One region of the Streptomyces sp. NPDC001135 genome, then DNA from elsewhere that is predicted to be linked to it. Evidence: riboswitches for the same ligand, from Rfam matches in the RefSeq annotation. Region 1 holds a riboswitch; each other region holds the start of a gene.
The links. A riboswitch is a leader RNA that binds a small molecule or an ion and turns the genes downstream of it on or off. The one in region 1 is predicted to bind cyclic di-AMP.

Region 1 (5,317 bases):
CGTCGGCGCCGATGCGGTCATAGCGTACGGTGGCGATGAACTCGCCGCCCACGGTGGCAGCGAGTCCCACCCGGTCCACAAAGTCGTGGTGCGTGAAGCGGTGGACGTCCTTGGCGGAGAGCCTGGGGTACGGCGCGAAGAAGCGGTAGTACTTCGACTCGTCCGAGACCTGCTCGTAAAAGCTGACCAGGCGGTCGGCGTCATCGATGGTGATGGGCCGGATGCGTGCGGTTCCCCCGTCGCGCAGCACCACGTCCGCCTCCCAGTGGGCGGGGTACTGGTGCCGGTCCTGCCGGTCCGCCGAGGTCTGCATGGGCCCCAGAGTACGGCTCGCGTACGACAACGGCGCGGGGCAGTCTGTGGGGGACGAAAGCCGGACCGAGGCCGCGGTCCGACGACACGCCGGGGCTGGACGGAGGTCCGCTCCGGGCATGCTTCGCGATATGGGAAACTGGTCTAGACAACCCTGAAGACTGAAGGGCAGCAACACATGGCTGAGCGCCGCGTCAACGTCGGCTGGGCCGAGGGCCTCCACGCCCGCCCCGCCTCCATCTTCGTCCGAGCCGCCACGGCCGCAGGCGTCCCGGTGACGATCGCCAAGGCTGACGGCAACCCCGTCAACGCGGCCTCCATGCTGGCTGTCCTGGGTCTGGGCGCCCAGGGTGGCGAGGAGATCGTCCTCGCCTCCGACGCCGAGGGCGCGGACGCCGCCCTGGACCGTCTGGCCAAGCTGGTCTCCGAGGGCCTGGAAGAGCTGCCCGAGACCGTCTGAGCAAGGCGAGGGAGCCGCGCCGCCCATTCCGGGTGGCGCGGCTTCCGCGTTTTTCGGCCGTTGAATTCAGGGCGCACGGGAAAGGGGCAGCGGAAATCCAGGTCCACCGAATACCCCTTCTTTGTATACGGCTCCCGTGTTAATGCCGGAGACTCGGCATGTTTACGGCACGTTGCGAGGTCCTCACACGCTCGGCGGCCCCGGGACGACGCAACCGGTGCGCGGCCGCCGCACGCTCGGTGTGCAGCGCCGTGACCGCCCGCGCGCGCTCGCCGTCACCGCGCGCCACCGCGTCGACGATGGCGCCGTGTTCCGCCCAGGACTCCACCGGACTCGGCGGCGCCTCCACCGCGTACATCCAGGCGATCTTGTGCCGCAGCTGGATGAGCATCGCGGTCAGCGAGGGGCTGCCGCAGGCCTGGGCGAGCGTCTCGTGGAACCAGCCGCCCAGTGAGCGCAGATCGTCGCTGTGCCCCCTCCTGGCCCGCTCCTGACCGATCCTGACCAGGCCGCGCAGCACCTTGAGGTGGGCCTCCGTGCGGCGCTGGGCGGCCCGGGCGGCCCCGAGCGGCTCCAGGAGCACGCGCATCTCCAGCAGGTCGGCGGCCTCCTGCTCGGTCGGTTCGGCCACGCACGCGCCCGCGTGCCGGCGGGTCACCACGAAGCCCTCCGCCTCCAGGGTGCGCAGGGCCTCGCGGACGGGGACGCGCGAGACGCCGTAGCGGCGGGCCAGGACTTCCTCGGTGAGGCGGCCGCCGCGCTCGTGGACACCGGCGACGATGTCGTCCCGGATCGCCGTGCACACCGAGTGCGCCGGAATACGCATGACCGACCTCCGCCTTAATCCCCGTGAAACGTCGACGATGGACGCGTGTTCCGTGACTCTATTCCAATGCGTCGGAAATTCCGACGGCGGGCCGGAATCCATGGATATTTTTTGGTCGGCGGGTCCGGTGGACGCCCCAGAAAACAGCGAAACCCCGGCCGGTGCGGGCCGGGGCTGCGCGGGCGGAGCCTGGGACGTCAGACGCTCACACCGTGCCGGCGCAGGTAGGCGACGGGGTCGACGTCCGAGCCGTAGTCGGGGGTCGTGCGGGCCTCGAAGTGGAGGTGCGGACCGGTGACGTTGCCGGTCGCGCCGGACAGACCGATCTGCTGGCCCGGGGTGACCTGCTGGCCCACCGTGACGCCGATCGACGAGAGATGGCCGTACTGGGTGTACATGCCGTCGGCCATCCGGATCACGATCTCGTTGCCGTACGCGCCGCCCCAGCCGGTGGAGACGACGGTGCCCACGCCGACCGCGTGAACGGGTGTGCCGCTGGCCGCGTGGAAGTCGATGCCGGTGTGCGAGCCGGAGGACCACAGGGAGCTGCTGGCCTTGTAGGCCGTCGACACGTAGGAGTGCGCGATCGGGGCGACGAAGGCGTTCAGACGCTTGCGCTCGGCCTCGCGGGCGGCGCGCGCCCTGGCCTCGCGGACCTCCCGGGCCCTCTTGGCCGCGGCCTGTTCGGCCGCCTTCTGCTCGGCGACCTGCTGCTGGGCGGCGGCCTGCGCGTCGATCTGCTCGGCTATGTCGTCCCCGACGCTCACCACCGGGGTGAGGCCGGTCTGCTCGGCGGTGTTCTCGGCGGCGAACGCATGAGGCGCCGCGACGGTGCCGATGACGCCGGTGGTGGTGAGGGCCGCGATGCCGGCCGCCTGGGCGGTGGTGCGCTTGACCCGGCCGGGCTTGCGGTGCTTCCCGGTGGCGCACATGAACGCCATGAAGTGGCTGGTCCTTTCCTTCCCTCTCGCCTACCGGGTTAGCTGACGGGTTCGGAGCAGGAAGGTCTCCTACGGGCCCCCTCGCTCGCGCGCGGGCGCCCGATTCACCCCAGGGACGGTGGGTCCCCGGCTCCCCTGGCTCGCGCCGTACGGGGACTCGGCGATGGCTGTCCGGTGCCGCGGGTGCGGCGCACTGCCTGACGAACAGCCCGGACGACGCTACGGAAGCCCGCTTTCCAACCCCAAACGGATCCGGGCTTTTGTAGCGCATCCCACAGGGCAGACAGGCAACCTCCGCCCCAATTCGGACATCTGGGAGGTGGAGAGCGGAGCGCACAAGGGGCCCTGACGACCCGTCGGTCGCCAGGGCCCCACGCGCGTGTGCCGCTACTCGGCCGCCACCACGGTCACTTCGCCGATGCCGAGTGCCTCGACCGGCGCCTTGACCTGGGCGGCGTCACCGACGAGGACGGTCACCAGGCGGTCCACCGGGAAGGCGTTCACGACGGCCGCCGTGGCCTCCACCGTGCCCGTCGCGGCCAGCTGCTGATACAGCGTCGCCTGGAAGTCGTCGGGCAGGTGCTGCTCGACCTGGTCGGCCAGCGTGCTCGCGACGGCCGCCGCGGTCTCGTACTTCAGCGGCGCCACCCCGACGAGGTTCTGCACGGCCACGTCCCGCTCGGCGTCGGTCAGGCCGTCCGCCGCGAGGGTGCGCAGCACCTTCCACAGGTCCTCCAGCGCGGGACCGGTGTTGGGGGTGTCCACGGAGCCGCTGATGGCGAGCATCGAGGCACCCGTACCGTCCGGAGCGGACCTGAGGACCTGCCCGAAGGCGCGCACCCCGTAGGTGTAGCCCTTCTCCTCGCGCAGGACGCGGTCCAGGCGGGAGGTGAGGGTGCCGCCGAGGCAGTACGTGCCGAGCACCTGGGCGGGCCACACGCGGTCGTGCCGGTCGGGGCCGACGCGGCCGATGAGTAGCTGCGTCTGGACGGCACCGGGCCGGTCCACGATGACCACGCGGCCGGTGTCGTCCGCGGTCACCGGCGGCACGGGCCGCGGCTCGCCCGGGGTGCCGGTCCAGGCGCCCAGGGTGTCGCCGAGCAGCGCGTCCAGGTCGGTGCCGGTGAGATCACCGACCACGACGGCCGTGGCCGTGGCGGGGCGAACGTACCGGTCGTAGAAGGCGCGTACGGCGGCGGCGTCGATCTTCTCGACGGTCTCCTCGGTGCCCTGGCGCGGACGCGACATGCGCGAGGTCGCCGGGAACAGCTCCTTGGAGAGCTCCTTCGCGGCCCGGCGGGAGGGGTTGGCCAGCTCGTGCGGGATCTCGTCCAGGCGGTTGCGGACCAGCCGCTCGACCTCGCTCTCGGCGAAGGCGGGCGCGCGCAGGGCGTCGGCGAGCAGGCCGAGGCCCTTGGCCAGGCGGGAGGCCGGGACCTCCAGGCTGAGCCGGACGCCGGGGTGGTCGGCGTGCGCGTCGAGCGTGGCGCCCGCGCGCTCCAGCTCGGCGGCGAACTCCTCGGCGGAGTGCTTGTCGGTGCCCTCGGAGAAGGCCCGCGCCATGATCGTGCCAACGCCGTCCAGGCCGGCCGGCTCGGCGTCCAGGGGTGCGTCGAGCAGCACCTCGACGGCGACGACCTGCTGGCCGGGGCGGTGGCAGCGCAGCACCGTCAGGCCGTTGTCGAGCGCGGTGCGCTCGGGCGCCGGGAACGCCCAGGGACGGGCCTCGCCGGGCTGCGGCTGGGGGTGGAAGTCCATGGTGGCGAGCTCGGTCACTTGGCCGTCTCCTCGTTCTCGTTACCGGCCTCTACGGTCGCTTCCTGCTCGGGGTCCTCGGGGACGTCGGCGTCGGGGGCCTCCGGGGACTTCGGTTCGTAGACCAGGACCGCGCGGTTGTCGGGGCGCAGACGGGCCTTGGCGACCTCCTGGACCTCCTCCGGGGTGATCTCCAGGACGCGCTTCACGGCCGTGAGGGCGAGCTGCGGGTCGCCGAACAGGACGGCGAACCGGCACAGTTCGTCGGCGCGGCCGGCGACCGTGCCGAGCCGGTCCAGCCACTCGCGCTCCAACTGGGCCTGGGCGCGCTCCATCTCCTCGGGCGTGGGGCCCTCCTCGGCGAACCGGGCCAGCTCCTCGTCGATGGCGGCCTCGATGACCGGCACCTCGACGTCACCGGAGGCCTTCACGTCCAGCCAGCCCATCGAGGGTGCGCCGGCCAGCCGCAGCAGGCCGAAGCCGGCCGCGACGGCCGTGCGGTCGCGGCGCACCAGCCGGTTGTACAGGCGGGAGGACTCGCCGCCGCCGAGGACGGTCAGGGCGAGGTCGGCCGCGTCGCACGCGCGCGTGCCGTCGTGCGGGAGCCGGTAGGCGGCCATCAGGGCGCGCGCCGGGACCTCCTCGACGAGGACCTCGCGCTTCTGCTCGCCGATGATCTCCGGCAGGGAGCCGTCACGCGGCGCGGGCTTGCCGTCGTGCGCGGTGATCGAACCGAAGTACTTCTCGATCCAGGCCAGCGTCTGCACGGGGTCGATGTCGCCGACCACGGAGAGCACCGCGTTGTTCGGCGCGTAGTAGGTGCGGAAGAACTGGCGGGCGTCCTCCAGGGTGGCCGCGTCCAGGTCCGCCATCGAGCCGATCGGCGTGTGGTGGTAGGGGTGGCCCTCCGGGTACGACAGCGCGGTCAGCTTCTCGAAGGCGGTGCCGTAGGGGACGTTGTCGTAGCGCTGACGGCGTTCGTTCTTGACGACGTCCCGCTGGTTCTCCATCGACTCGTCGTCC
Region 2 (5,317 bases), on a different contig from region 1:
ACCTCGTCGACCGGGCGGCTGCCGAGGCGGGCCTGGTCTCCTCCGTCCAGGCGGTGTACCCGCTGCTGGACGACGAGGCGGCGGCCCGCAGGCGGCTCGCGGACGCCTTCGCGGTCGTGGTGGACGGCATCGGCCTGGACGAGCTGGCCGGCGGCTGCGGGGTCGCCGAGTCGGTGCTTACGGCACTGGACCGGGCGGTGGTGCCGTACGCGGGCACCCGGGTGGCCGTGCAGGGGCTCGGGACGATGGGCGGGGCCACCGCGCGGTTCCTCGCGCGTGCGGGGCTGACGGTGGTGGCGGTCGCCGACGTCAAGGGCACGATCGCCAATCCGGCGGGGCTCGACGTCGAAGCACTGCTGGCCGCGCGGGACGGCTACGGCACCGTCGACCGCCGTGTGCTGCGCCCCGGCGACCGCGAACTGCCCGGGGACGCCTGGCTGTCCGCCGACGCGGAGGTGCTGGTACCGGCCGCCGTGTCGTACGCGATCGACACCGGGAACCAGCAGCGGGTCCGCGCCCGCTGGATCGTGGAGGCCGCCAACATGCCCGTACTGCCCGAGGCGGAGGAGACGCTGGCGGCGCGCGGGGTGGCCGTGCTGCCGGACGTCGTGGTCAACTCGGCCACGAACGCCTGGTGGTGGTGGACCCTGTTCGGCGACATCGGCCCCGGCGCCGACGAGGCCTTCGCACACATCCGGCGTTCCATGCGCGCCCTGGTCGAGCTGATGCTGGACCGTGCGGACGCGGACGGTACGACCCCGCGCGCCGCCGCCCACGCCCTGGTGACCGACCGGCTGCCGGTGATCGCGGACCGCTTCGGGTGGTACCGGTGACGGACCGCGGCGAGCCCCCGGCCCCCGTGGGCATGTCACAGTCCCGCACCGGAACGGCCGGCGGGAACCGGGCTCTTCCGCGCCACCCTCGCCAACGGACTAGGGTGACCGGGTGGCGAGAGTGCGGTTGAGCGTGGCCGAGCGGCGGGAGGAACTGCTGCGGGCCGCCATCGGGCAGATCGAGGCGCGTGGCGTGGCGGCGGTCAGGATCGCCGACGTGGCCGCGACGCTCGGGGTGAGCAACGCGCTGGTGCTGTACCACTTCTCGACGAAGGAGAAGCTGGTCGCGGCCGCGTTCGCGTACGCGGCGGAGGACGACCTCGCGCATCTGCGCAAGCTGCTGGGGCGGCGGACGTCCGCGCTGCGCCGGCTGCGGGCCGCGGTGCGCTGGTACGCGCCGACCGGACAGGCCAAGGGCTGGCGGCTGTGGATCGAGGGATGGGCGGCGGCCCTGCGCGAGCCGGCCCTGCGGGAGGTCACCCGGGACCTCGACAAGCAGTGGAAGGCGGCGATCGCCGACGTCGTCGCCGAGGGCGTGGCGGCCGGCGAGTTCACCTGCGCCGACCCCGCCGGTGCCGCACTGCGGCTGACCGCGCTGCTGGACGGGCTGGCCGTGCAGCTGACCTCGTACCCGGGAGCGGTGCCGCGGACACGCGCGCAGGAGTGGGCCGACGACGCGCTGGCCCGGGAACTGGGCCTGGACCGGAAGACCCTGAACGAACGCTGACCTCAGCGCCGGGCGGCACCCTGCCCGCGGGACACGGGCCGCCACCGCCGGCCCCGCCCGTCCCCGGCACAGCCGGGCCCCGCGGGTTTCCGGCAGGGCGGACCCGACCCGTACGGCCCGGCGCCGCCGCGCACCGCCGGACGCGACCGTGCCCCGCACCACGGGTGTGCGGGGCACGCGGGTGTCGGTCAGGCCACCGAGGTGATGCGCAGCTTGATGTCGTCGGGGGACAGGGCGCCCTTCGCGGTGACGTGGTCGCCGGAGGACTCGCCGCGCAGGCGGCGGCCGATCCACGGGACCAGGTACTCGCGGGCCCAGTGGACGTCGTCGCGGCGGATGTCCAGCGTGCCCCGGGGCGGCTGCGGCGGCCACGGCTGCTCCGGGTCGGCCGGGATGTCGAGGCCGAGGGCCTGGCCGGCGCGCAGCGCCACGCGCGTGTGCCCCTCGGGCGAGAGATGGAGCCGGTCGCTGTCCCAGGCCCTGCGGTCCTGCACGGACTTCAGGGACCACAGGTCGAGCACCGGGCAGCCGTACCGGTCGGCGATGGCGCGGACGTGCCCGTTGTACGTGGCGATCTTGCCGCGCAGATGCTTGAGCAAGGGGACGCCACGGGTGTCGAAGCCGGTCGTCACCATCACCGTGCCGGCCGCCTCGGTCAGCCGGGCGACGGCCCGCTCGAAGCGCTCGGCCACCTCGTCCGGGTCGGTGCCGGGGCGGATGATGTCGTTGCCGCCCGCGCAGAAGGAGACCAGGTCCGGGGCGAGTTCGACGGCCTGCGGGAGCTGGTCCTGCACGATCTGGTCGAGCAGCTTCCCGCGCACCGCGAGATTGGTGTACTCGAAGTCCCCCTCGGGCCGCCGGTCGGCGAGCAGTACCGCGAACCGGTCGGCCCAGCCCACGAACGCCCCGTCGGGCCCGGGGTCGCCGACGCCCTCGGTGAAGCTGTCCCCCACCGCCACGTACGACCCGATCACTGATCTGTTGTCATTCTTCGAATCGTCTGCCACGTCGGACCATGATTCACCTTCGGATGTGACCTACGCGACCGTAGGCAGGGGTTGACGAACGGTGAGATAAGACACCCTTAATTCGTTTGCGTACCCGGAATAAGGCGGACACACCGAAGGCCGGACCCGGGGATCGTGGGTCCGGCCTTCGGCCGTGTGCCAGGCAGGCGGTTGTGGCGGGGTGTCAGACGACGGCGACGCCGTGCCCGCGGAGGTAGCCGACCGGGTCGATGTCGGAACCGTAGTCGGGGGTCGTACGGATCTCGAAGTGCAGGTGCGGGCCGGTGACGTTGCCGGTGGCGCCCGACAGGCCGACCTGCTGGCCCTCGGTCACGGTCTGCCCGGCCGAGACGGAGAGCCGGGAGAGGTGGCCGTACTGCGCGTAGTGACCGTCGTCGAGCCTGAGGACGACCTGGTTGCCGTACGCGCCGCCCCAGCCGGCGGAGACGACCGTGCCCGCGGCGACGGCCTTGACGGGGGTGCCGGTCGGTACGACGAAGTCGACGCCCGTGTGGTAGCCGCTGGACCACATGCTGCCGGCCACGTGGTAGCCGGTGCCGATGGTGGCGCCGGCGACCGGGAGGGTGAAGCCGGTGGAGGTGGTCGCCGTCGCGGCGGCGCCGGAGGTCCTCGGCGCCGGGGCCGCCTGGGACGTGGAGCGGGACGAGTCGGCGGACGGCCGGCTCGCGGGCGCGGGCTCGGTGCGAGCCGGTGCGGACCGCCGGCCGAGCGCGAGCTTCAGGCCGGGGTGGATCAGCGCCGGGTCGTCGCCGACGGCCTGCCGGTTGGCGGCGTAGAGGCGGTGCCAGCCGCCCGCGACGTGCTGCTCGTCGGCGATCGTTGACAGGCAGTCGCCGGACTTCACCCTGTAGGTGCGCCATTCCGGACTCGGCTGCGCGGCGGCCTTGTCCACCGGGGCCTCGAGGGACTGCGCGGCCCGGGCGGAAACGGACTGCGGGACGGTGGCGGCATGCGCCCCGGTGGTGCCGACGAGCGGGAGGGCCAGGGCGGCGCCGCCGGTTCCGGCAAGGGCGATCGAGCGGGAAAGACGCGGGGGCTTGGGGCGTCGGTGCTTGCCCTTACCGGGCATGGCGCATTCCTCTCCGGCGCCTGCGAGGTGAGCTGTCGGGTTCGGGCTGGAGCTGCCCGGCCGTGCGCGCACGGCTTCACCCCGAGCCTGTCGCGGAGACCGGACAGGCAGTCGTACCTGGTGGGTCCCCCGCTCCTGCCGAACACGGGTCAAGTGTGTGGGACTCCGGGCGGCGGCAGGATGCGGCGTTCCGTCCGGATCGGTGGCGAACGTAAGCGAGTGGGACGCGGGGAAACAAGCATCCCGTTCCCGCCGTTCGACGTGACGAAGATCGCTCACGGGACATCTCGGTCACACTCCGTGAATTCCGTCCGCTCCACCCTTTCCCTTTCCCTTTTCACCATGGGAATTACGTGAACATGACGTGCGACGCACGGTCACGAATATGACGCTCCTCACGCACACCCGGCCACGAGCCCTTATTCCCCGGCGAGTTGGAATGAAGGCGCCAATTCGGGCAGAAGGTTCAGATACGGCGCAGCCGGAGAACCGTTGCATCCAGGTCACCCTTGAGTCCGGTGCGCAGCCCGTGGTGCAGCAGGACGGCCCCGCGGTGGACTTCACCCGTCTCACGGCATTCGTACGACGCCGCCGGGTCGAGTCCGCGCAGGCGCAGCGGCGGCACGGGCTCGCCGTGGCTCTGCGCCGGGAGCCAGGCGAGGACCACCGTCTCCTCGCCCAGGACGTACTGGACGGCACTGGGACCACCGGCCGGCGGTCGCAGCCGGTACAGGTCGCCCCGCTGGACGACCGGGCGGATCTCCTTGTAGAGCCCGACCCACCACCGGGCCTCGGCCAGCTCCTGATCGGTCCATTCCGTGAGATCGCCGCCGACCCCGAGAACGCCCGCCATGGCGCTGACGAAACGGAACCGCAGGGAGCTGACCCGGCCATTGAGCTGGGTGTTCGGACTGTCGGTCACCCAGGCGGCCATGATCCGCGCGGGGTGGATCTGACTGAAGCCGTACTGGATGGCGAGCCGGTCCAGCGGGTCGGTGTTGTCGGAGGTCCACACCTGGTCGGTGCGGCTCACGACGCCGAGGTCGATGCGGCCGCCACCGCCCGAGCAGGACTCGAAGGCGACGGAGGGATGGGCCGCGCGCAGCCGGTCCAGCAGGGCGTACAGGGCGCGGACGTGGTCCACCCACAGGCGCTGCGGGTACGGCTCACCGGGCCAGCCGGCATCGGTGAAGCAGCGGTTGAAGTCCCACTTGACATAGTCGATGGGGGCGCCGGCGAGCAGGGTGTTCAGCTGCTCCCACAGGTACTCCTGGACGTCCTCGCGGGCGAGGTTGAGGACGAGCTGGTTGCGCAGTTCCGTCCGCTTCCGTCCCGGCTGGTACTGCACCCAGTCGGGATGCGCGCGGTACAGGTCGCTGTCCGGGTTGACCATCTCGGGCTCGACCCAGATGCCGAACCGCATGCCGAGGGCGTGCACCTGGTCGGCCAGCGGCTTCAGGCCGTGCGGGAAGCGGTCGGGGTTGGGGGTCCAGTCGCCCAGGCCGGCGCGGTCGCTGGTGCGGGCGCCGAACCAGCCGTCGTCCACGACGAAGAGCTCCACGCCGATTCCGGCGGCCCGGCGGGCGAGCGCGAGCTGCTGCTCCTCGGAGATGGCGAAGTTCGTCGCCTCCCAGGAGTTGAAGAGCACCGGCCGGTCCCG
Region 3 (5,317 bases), on a different contig from region 1:
CCTGTCTGCCCCGGCTGCGCGAGTTCGGCCTGATCATCCCGGAGTAGGTGCTGGCTCACTCGGGGAACGGCACCCTGCCGTCCCTGGGGCTCGTACCGACGAATTAGGCTCCGGCCCCATGGACGTACTCATCCATCTCTTCGTCGGCCTGCACATCATCGGCATCGCCGCGCTGCTCGGCGGTTTCCTCACCCAGATGAAGGCGATGGGCCAGGGCACGGCCCGCTTCGTGCCCGGAATGCTGCATGGAGCGCTGACCATGCTGGTCACCGGCGTGGTCCTGGTCGGGCTCAACCAGGCCGACGACCACCACGTCAACACCCTCAAGATCGGCGTCAAGCTGGCGCTGCTGATCGTGATCCTCGGCCTGGTCTATGTGAAGCGCGACGAGGAGAAGATCGACAAGGGCATGTTCGGCCTGGTCGGCCTGCTGACCACCGCGAACATCTTCATCGCCGTGCTGTGGACCTGACGGTCAGCCGTTCCTGCCGCCGGCGCGGACCGAGAGCACCGCACCGGCGGCGACCGCGAGCCACGCCGCCACCGCCACCCACAGCAGCACCCGTCCCGGCCATCTGAGCCACGGGACGCCGAGGGCGGTCGAGACGGTCAGCGTCGCCGCCGCCGTCATCCCCATCGGGAACACCGTCGCCCACCGCCGCACGTCGTAGCCGCGCCGGGGCCGCACCGCCTCGGCGGCCAGCAGCAGGAGATACAAGGCCAGGTCCAGGGCGAGCAGTGCGATCGTCACGGTGCGCAGCACACCGCGGTCGTCCCCGTCCCACAGATGCAGGCCCGTATCCCCGGCGACGAGCAGTTTCGCCCCCGCCAGCGCCGAGATCGCGAGCGCCCCGCCCGCGATCCAGTGGTCACCGGGCCCCTCCAGCACCTGCCGTGCGTCGAAGCGGGCCAGCGCGAGGCCGTAGAGCACCAGCCCCAGCCAGAACAGCACCAGCGCGGTGTGCGTGAGCCACGCCGTGCGCTCGGCCGCCGCCGATGTCGCGGCCAGTACGACAAGCCCCTGTGTGGCCACACAACACAGGAACACCGTGCCCGGCATGCGCCGACTCCAGTGCCGGACGACCAGGACCAGCAGCACCGGCCAGAGCAGCGCCGAGAGCGCCAGCAGTGCCTCGGCCAGGGTCTGGCGGCCCAGCAGCGAGATCCGGGTGCCGAGCACAGCGGTCGCGGCGACGGCGGTGAGCGCGCCGGGACTCTCCGCCTCGGCCACCCAGCGCTGCCGCTCCCAGAGCAGCCGCAGGGCGAAGCCGGCCGCCAGCGCCACCCAGGCGACGCCGGACACCGCGAGCGCCACCCGGGAGAGCACCTCGGCGCCGGTCAGTTGCAGCCCCACCGACAGGATGCCGGTCGCCATCACGGCGGTCCCGGCCGCGGGGGGCCGCTCCGCCCACCACGTGCGCAGACCTGGGATGCCGGGCATGCGCCCGATGCTAGGGAGCCGCACGTCCCCGCCGTGGAAGGGCACGCGCGCGTGGAGGGCGGAAACGCCGGTACGCGCGCGTGGGGCGAGGACGGCTGGTCCGGTCAGCCCGGCCGGACCACGCTGTGGATGATCGACTCCCCGCCGTAGTAGATCGACTCCTCGCGGACGTACGCGCCCGGCTTCGGCGCGTGGATCATCATGCCGTTGCCTATGTAGACGCCGACGTGGCTGATGTCGTCGTAGAAGAAGACCAGGTCACCCGGCCGCGCGTCGGCCAGTGACACCGTGGTGCCCGCATCGACCTGGTCGTACGTGGTGCGCGGCAGGGTGACACCGGCCGCCCTCCAGGCGGCCTGGGTGAGGCCCGAGCAGTCGTAGGAGTCCGGCCCGGTGGCGCCCCACACATACGGCTTGCCGATCTGCGCGCGGGCGAAGGCGATCGCCTTCTCGGCCTTCGTGTCGTACGAGCCGGATGTCGTGGACCCGGTCGACCCGGATCCCGTCGACCCGGATCCGGACGACGAAGACGACGAGGACGACGAGGACGACGAAGACGACGAGGACGACGAGGACAACGAGGAGGCTTGCTGCTGGGCCGCCTGCCGCTTCGCCAGCTCGGCCGCCTTGCGTGCCGCCTCCTGCTGCTTCTCCCGCTCGATGGCGGCCAGCCGCGCCTTCTCCTGGGCCGTCAGCTGCGACAGCAGCTCGCGCGCGGAGGCGAGCTTCTTCTGGACGGTGGCCTTGGCGGTCTGCAGGTCGTGCTGCGAGTCGGTCAGGGTCCGCAGGCTCTCCGCGGCCTCCCGCCGTTTCTTCATCGTCGAGGCCTGCTCGCCGATGAAGTCGTCGACCGCGCTCTTCTGCCGCGAGGTCAGCCGGCTCATCAGCTGGCGCTGGTCGAAGTAGTCCTGCGGACTGTCCGCGAGCAGGAGGGCGGCGGTGTCGGGAGCGGCGGCGCCGGTGCGGTACTGGGCCGCGGCGAAGGAGCCCAGCTCCTCGCGGGCCTTGTTGAGGCGCTGGGCGCGCCGGGCGACCTCTTCGCGCAGGGCGTCGGCGCGACTGCGCTGCTTTCCCGTCCGTTCCTTGGCTGCGTTGTACTTCTCGGTCGCCGACTCCGCCTGGCGGTAGAGGTCGTCGACCTTCTTCTCGACCTCTTCCAGGCTCGGCTTGGCGTGATCGGTGCTCGGGGCGGCCTCTGCGGTCTGCGAGAGCACGGCCATGGAGGTGAGGGCGGCGGTGGCGAGGGCGGGGGTGCGCAGGCCCGTTCCGATGGTTCCGCCGGGGCGCGTCTTACGGTGCGACGCCAAGGGAGGCGACTCCTTCCAATGGGCCGCCTACCGGGTTAGCTGTCGGGTTCGGGCGGCGGTTCGGAAGGTTTGCCCTACGGCCTCGTCCCGGGCGGGAGTCGTCCGATTCACCCCAGGATCGGTGGGTCCCCGGCTCCGGGCGCCCTGCGGACGCGCCGGACTCGGCGGAGGCCGCGCACGCGGCCTGACGGCAACCTAGCCAACTGGTGTGACTAGTGTGAAGGTTGGTGCGTGATATGTCCGATACATTTTCGTGATCTCGCTTCCGGATCACGTTCCCGTCATGGGGCGATTCCGCAGCGTAAGGGCCATGCCCCGGGTGTTCGCCGCTCCTTCCGCAGGGCCGTCTTCCCGGTACGGCGGCCGGTTGTCGGTGGGGCACCCTAGACTCGTAGAGCGATGAGCAGCCTCTTTGACGACAGCTTCCTGGCGGACCTCCAGCCCCCTCGCGGGCGCGAGGAGGAGCCCCCGCCGCCGCCCGAGGACGATCACGCTCCGGAGCCGCTTCCGGACGATCTGTTCGGCGGGAAGTTCGACGTGCCGCCGGACCGGGACGCCTACTACCGCGACGGCGCCCCCCGCCCCGCGCTCGACGCGGCGGCCCTCCTGGAAGGGCTGAACGACAACCAGCGCGCCGCGGTCGTGCACGCCGGCTCGCCGCTGCTCATCGTCGCCGGCGCCGGCTCCGGCAAGACCCGTGTGCTCACCCACCGCATCGCCCACCTCCTCGCCGAGCGGCATGTGCACCCGGGCCAGATCCTCGCGATCACCTTCACCAACAAGGCCGCGGGCGAGATGAAGGAACGCGTCGAGCAGCTCGTCGGCCCGCGCGCGAACGCGATGTGGGTGATGACCTTCCACAGCGCGTGCGTGCGCATCCTGCGCCGCGAGTCGAAGAAGCTCGGCTTCACGTCGTCGTTCTCGATCTACGACGCCGCCGACAGCAAGCGCCTGATGGCCCTGGTCTGCCGTGACCTGGACCTCGACCCCAAGCGCTTCCCGCCGAAGTCCTTCAGCGCCAAGATCAGCAACCTGAAGAACGAGCTGATCGACGAGGAGGACTTCGCCGCCCAGGCCGCCGACGGCTTCGAGAAGACCCTCGCCCAGGCCTACGCCCTGTACCAGTCGCGACTGCGCGAGGCGAACGCCCTCGACTTCGACGACCTGATCATGACGACGGTCAACCTGCTGCGCGCGTTCCCGGACGTGGCCGAGCACTACCGCCGCCGCTTCCGCCATGTCCTGGTCGACGAGTACCAGGACACCAACCACGCCCAGTACGCCCTGGTACGCGAGCTGGTGGGCACCGGCGACCACGACGAGGACACTCCGCCCGGCGAGTACGACCTCCCGCCCGCCGAGCTGTGCGTGGTGGGTGACGCGGACCAGTCGATCTACGCCTTCCGGGGCGCGACGATCCGCAACATCCTGCAGTTCGAGGAGGACTACCCGGACGCGACGACGATCCTGCTGGAGCAGAACTACCGCTCCACGCAGACCATCCTGTCCGCCGCCAACGCGGTCATCGAGCGCAACGAGTCCCGCCGCCCGAAGAACCTGTGGACCAACGCCGGCCAGGGCGCGCGGATCACCGGCTACGTCGCCGACACCGAGCACGACGAGGCGCAGTTCGTCTCCGACGAGATAGACCGCCTGGTGGACGCGGGCGAGGCCAGGGCCGGCGACGTCGCCGTCTTCTACCGCACCAACGCCCAGTCCCGTGTCTTCGAAGAGGTCTTCATCCGCGTCGGCCTGCCCTACAAGGTCGTCGGCGGGGTCCGCTTCTACGAGCGCAAGGAGGTCCGGGACGTCCTCGCCTACCTGCGCGTTCTCGCCAACCCGGAGGACTCGGTGCCGCTGCGCCGCATCCTCAACGTACCCAAGCGGGGCATCGGCGACCGCGCGGAGGCGATGGTCGACGCCCTCGCCCAGCGGGAGAAGATCAGCTTCCCGCAGGCCCTGAAGCGTGTGGACGAGGCGTACGGCATGGCCGCGCGCTCCACCAACGCGGTCAAGCGGTTCAACACGCTGATGGAGGACCTGCGTACGATCGTCGAGTCCGGTGCCGGACCGGCGACCGTCCTGGAGGCGGTGCTCGAGCGCACCGGCTATCTCGCCGAGTTGCAGGCCTCCACCGACCCGCAGGACGAGACCCGTATCGAGAACCTCCAGGAACTCGCGGCTGTGGCCCTCGAGTTCGAGCAGGAGCGCGGTGAGGGCGAGCCGGTGGGGCTGGCCGACTTCCTGGAGCAGGTCGCCCTGGTCGCCGACTCCGACCAGATCCCCGACGAGGACGAGGAAGGCTCCGGCGTCATCACCCTGATGACCCTGCACACCGCCAAGGGCCTGGAGTTCCCGGTCGTCTTCCTGACCGGCATGGAGGACGGCGTCTTCCCGCACATGCGCGCCCTCGGCCAGACCAAGGAACTGGAGGAGGAGCGGCGCCTGGCGTACGTCGGTATCACGCGCGCGCGGGAGCGGCTCTACCTCACGCGCTCCGCGATGCGCAGCGCCTGGGGCCAGCCGTCGTACAACCCGCCCTCCCGCTTCCTTGAGGAGATCCCGCCCG

Region 2: another riboswitch for cyclic di-AMP. It lies ahead of ACWC94_RS08980 (M23 family metallopeptidase); the one in region 1 lies ahead of ACWC94_RS21795 (M23 family metallopeptidase).
Region 3: another riboswitch for cyclic di-AMP. It lies ahead of ACWC94_RS17370 (NlpC/P60 family protein); the one in region 1 lies ahead of ACWC94_RS21795 (M23 family metallopeptidase).

What each region holds. Positions count from the first base shown of each region.
Region 1 is NZ_JBSFKD010000017.1:137,945-143,261, reverse strand. Features, by position in the region: gene ACWC94_RS21810 (bifunctional acetate--CoA ligase family protein/GNAT family N-acetyltransferase) at 1-313, opposite strand, end outside; gene ACWC94_RS21805 (HPr family phosphocarrier protein) at 491-772, shown strand; gene ACWC94_RS21800 (GntR family transcriptional regulator) at 912-1,598, opposite strand; gene ACWC94_RS21795 (M23 family metallopeptidase) at 1,796-2,539, opposite strand; cyclic di-AMP (ydaO/yuaA leader) riboswitch at 2,552-2,712, opposite strand; gene ACWC94_RS21790 (M16 family metallopeptidase) at 2,927-4,315, opposite strand; gene ACWC94_RS21785 (M16 family metallopeptidase) at 4,312-5,317, opposite strand, start outside.
Region 2 is NZ_JBSFKD010000005.1:86,533-91,849, forward strand. Features, by position in the region: gene ACWC94_RS08965 (Glu/Leu/Phe/Val dehydrogenase dimerization domain-containing protein) at 1-833, shown strand, start outside; gene ACWC94_RS08970 (TetR/AcrR family transcriptional regulator) at 946-1,560, shown strand; gene ACWC94_RS08975 (SGNH/GDSL hydrolase family protein) at 1,749-2,534, opposite strand; gene ACWC94_RS08980 (M23 family metallopeptidase) at 2,752-3,657, opposite strand; cyclic di-AMP (ydaO/yuaA leader) riboswitch at 3,662-3,823, opposite strand; gene ACWC94_RS08985 (alpha-galactosidase) at 4,124-5,317, opposite strand, start outside.
Region 3 is NZ_JBSFKD010000012.1:130,247-135,563, forward strand. Features, by position in the region: gene ACWC94_RS17355 (hypothetical protein) at 1-47, shown strand, start outside; gene ACWC94_RS17360 (hypothetical protein) at 119-472, shown strand; gene ACWC94_RS17365 (tellurite resistance/C4-dicarboxylate transporter family protein) at 476-1,441, opposite strand; gene ACWC94_RS17370 (NlpC/P60 family protein) at 1,546-2,748, opposite strand; cyclic di-AMP (ydaO/yuaA leader) riboswitch at 2,756-2,925, opposite strand; gene pcrA (DNA helicase PcrA) at 3,148-5,317, shown strand, end outside.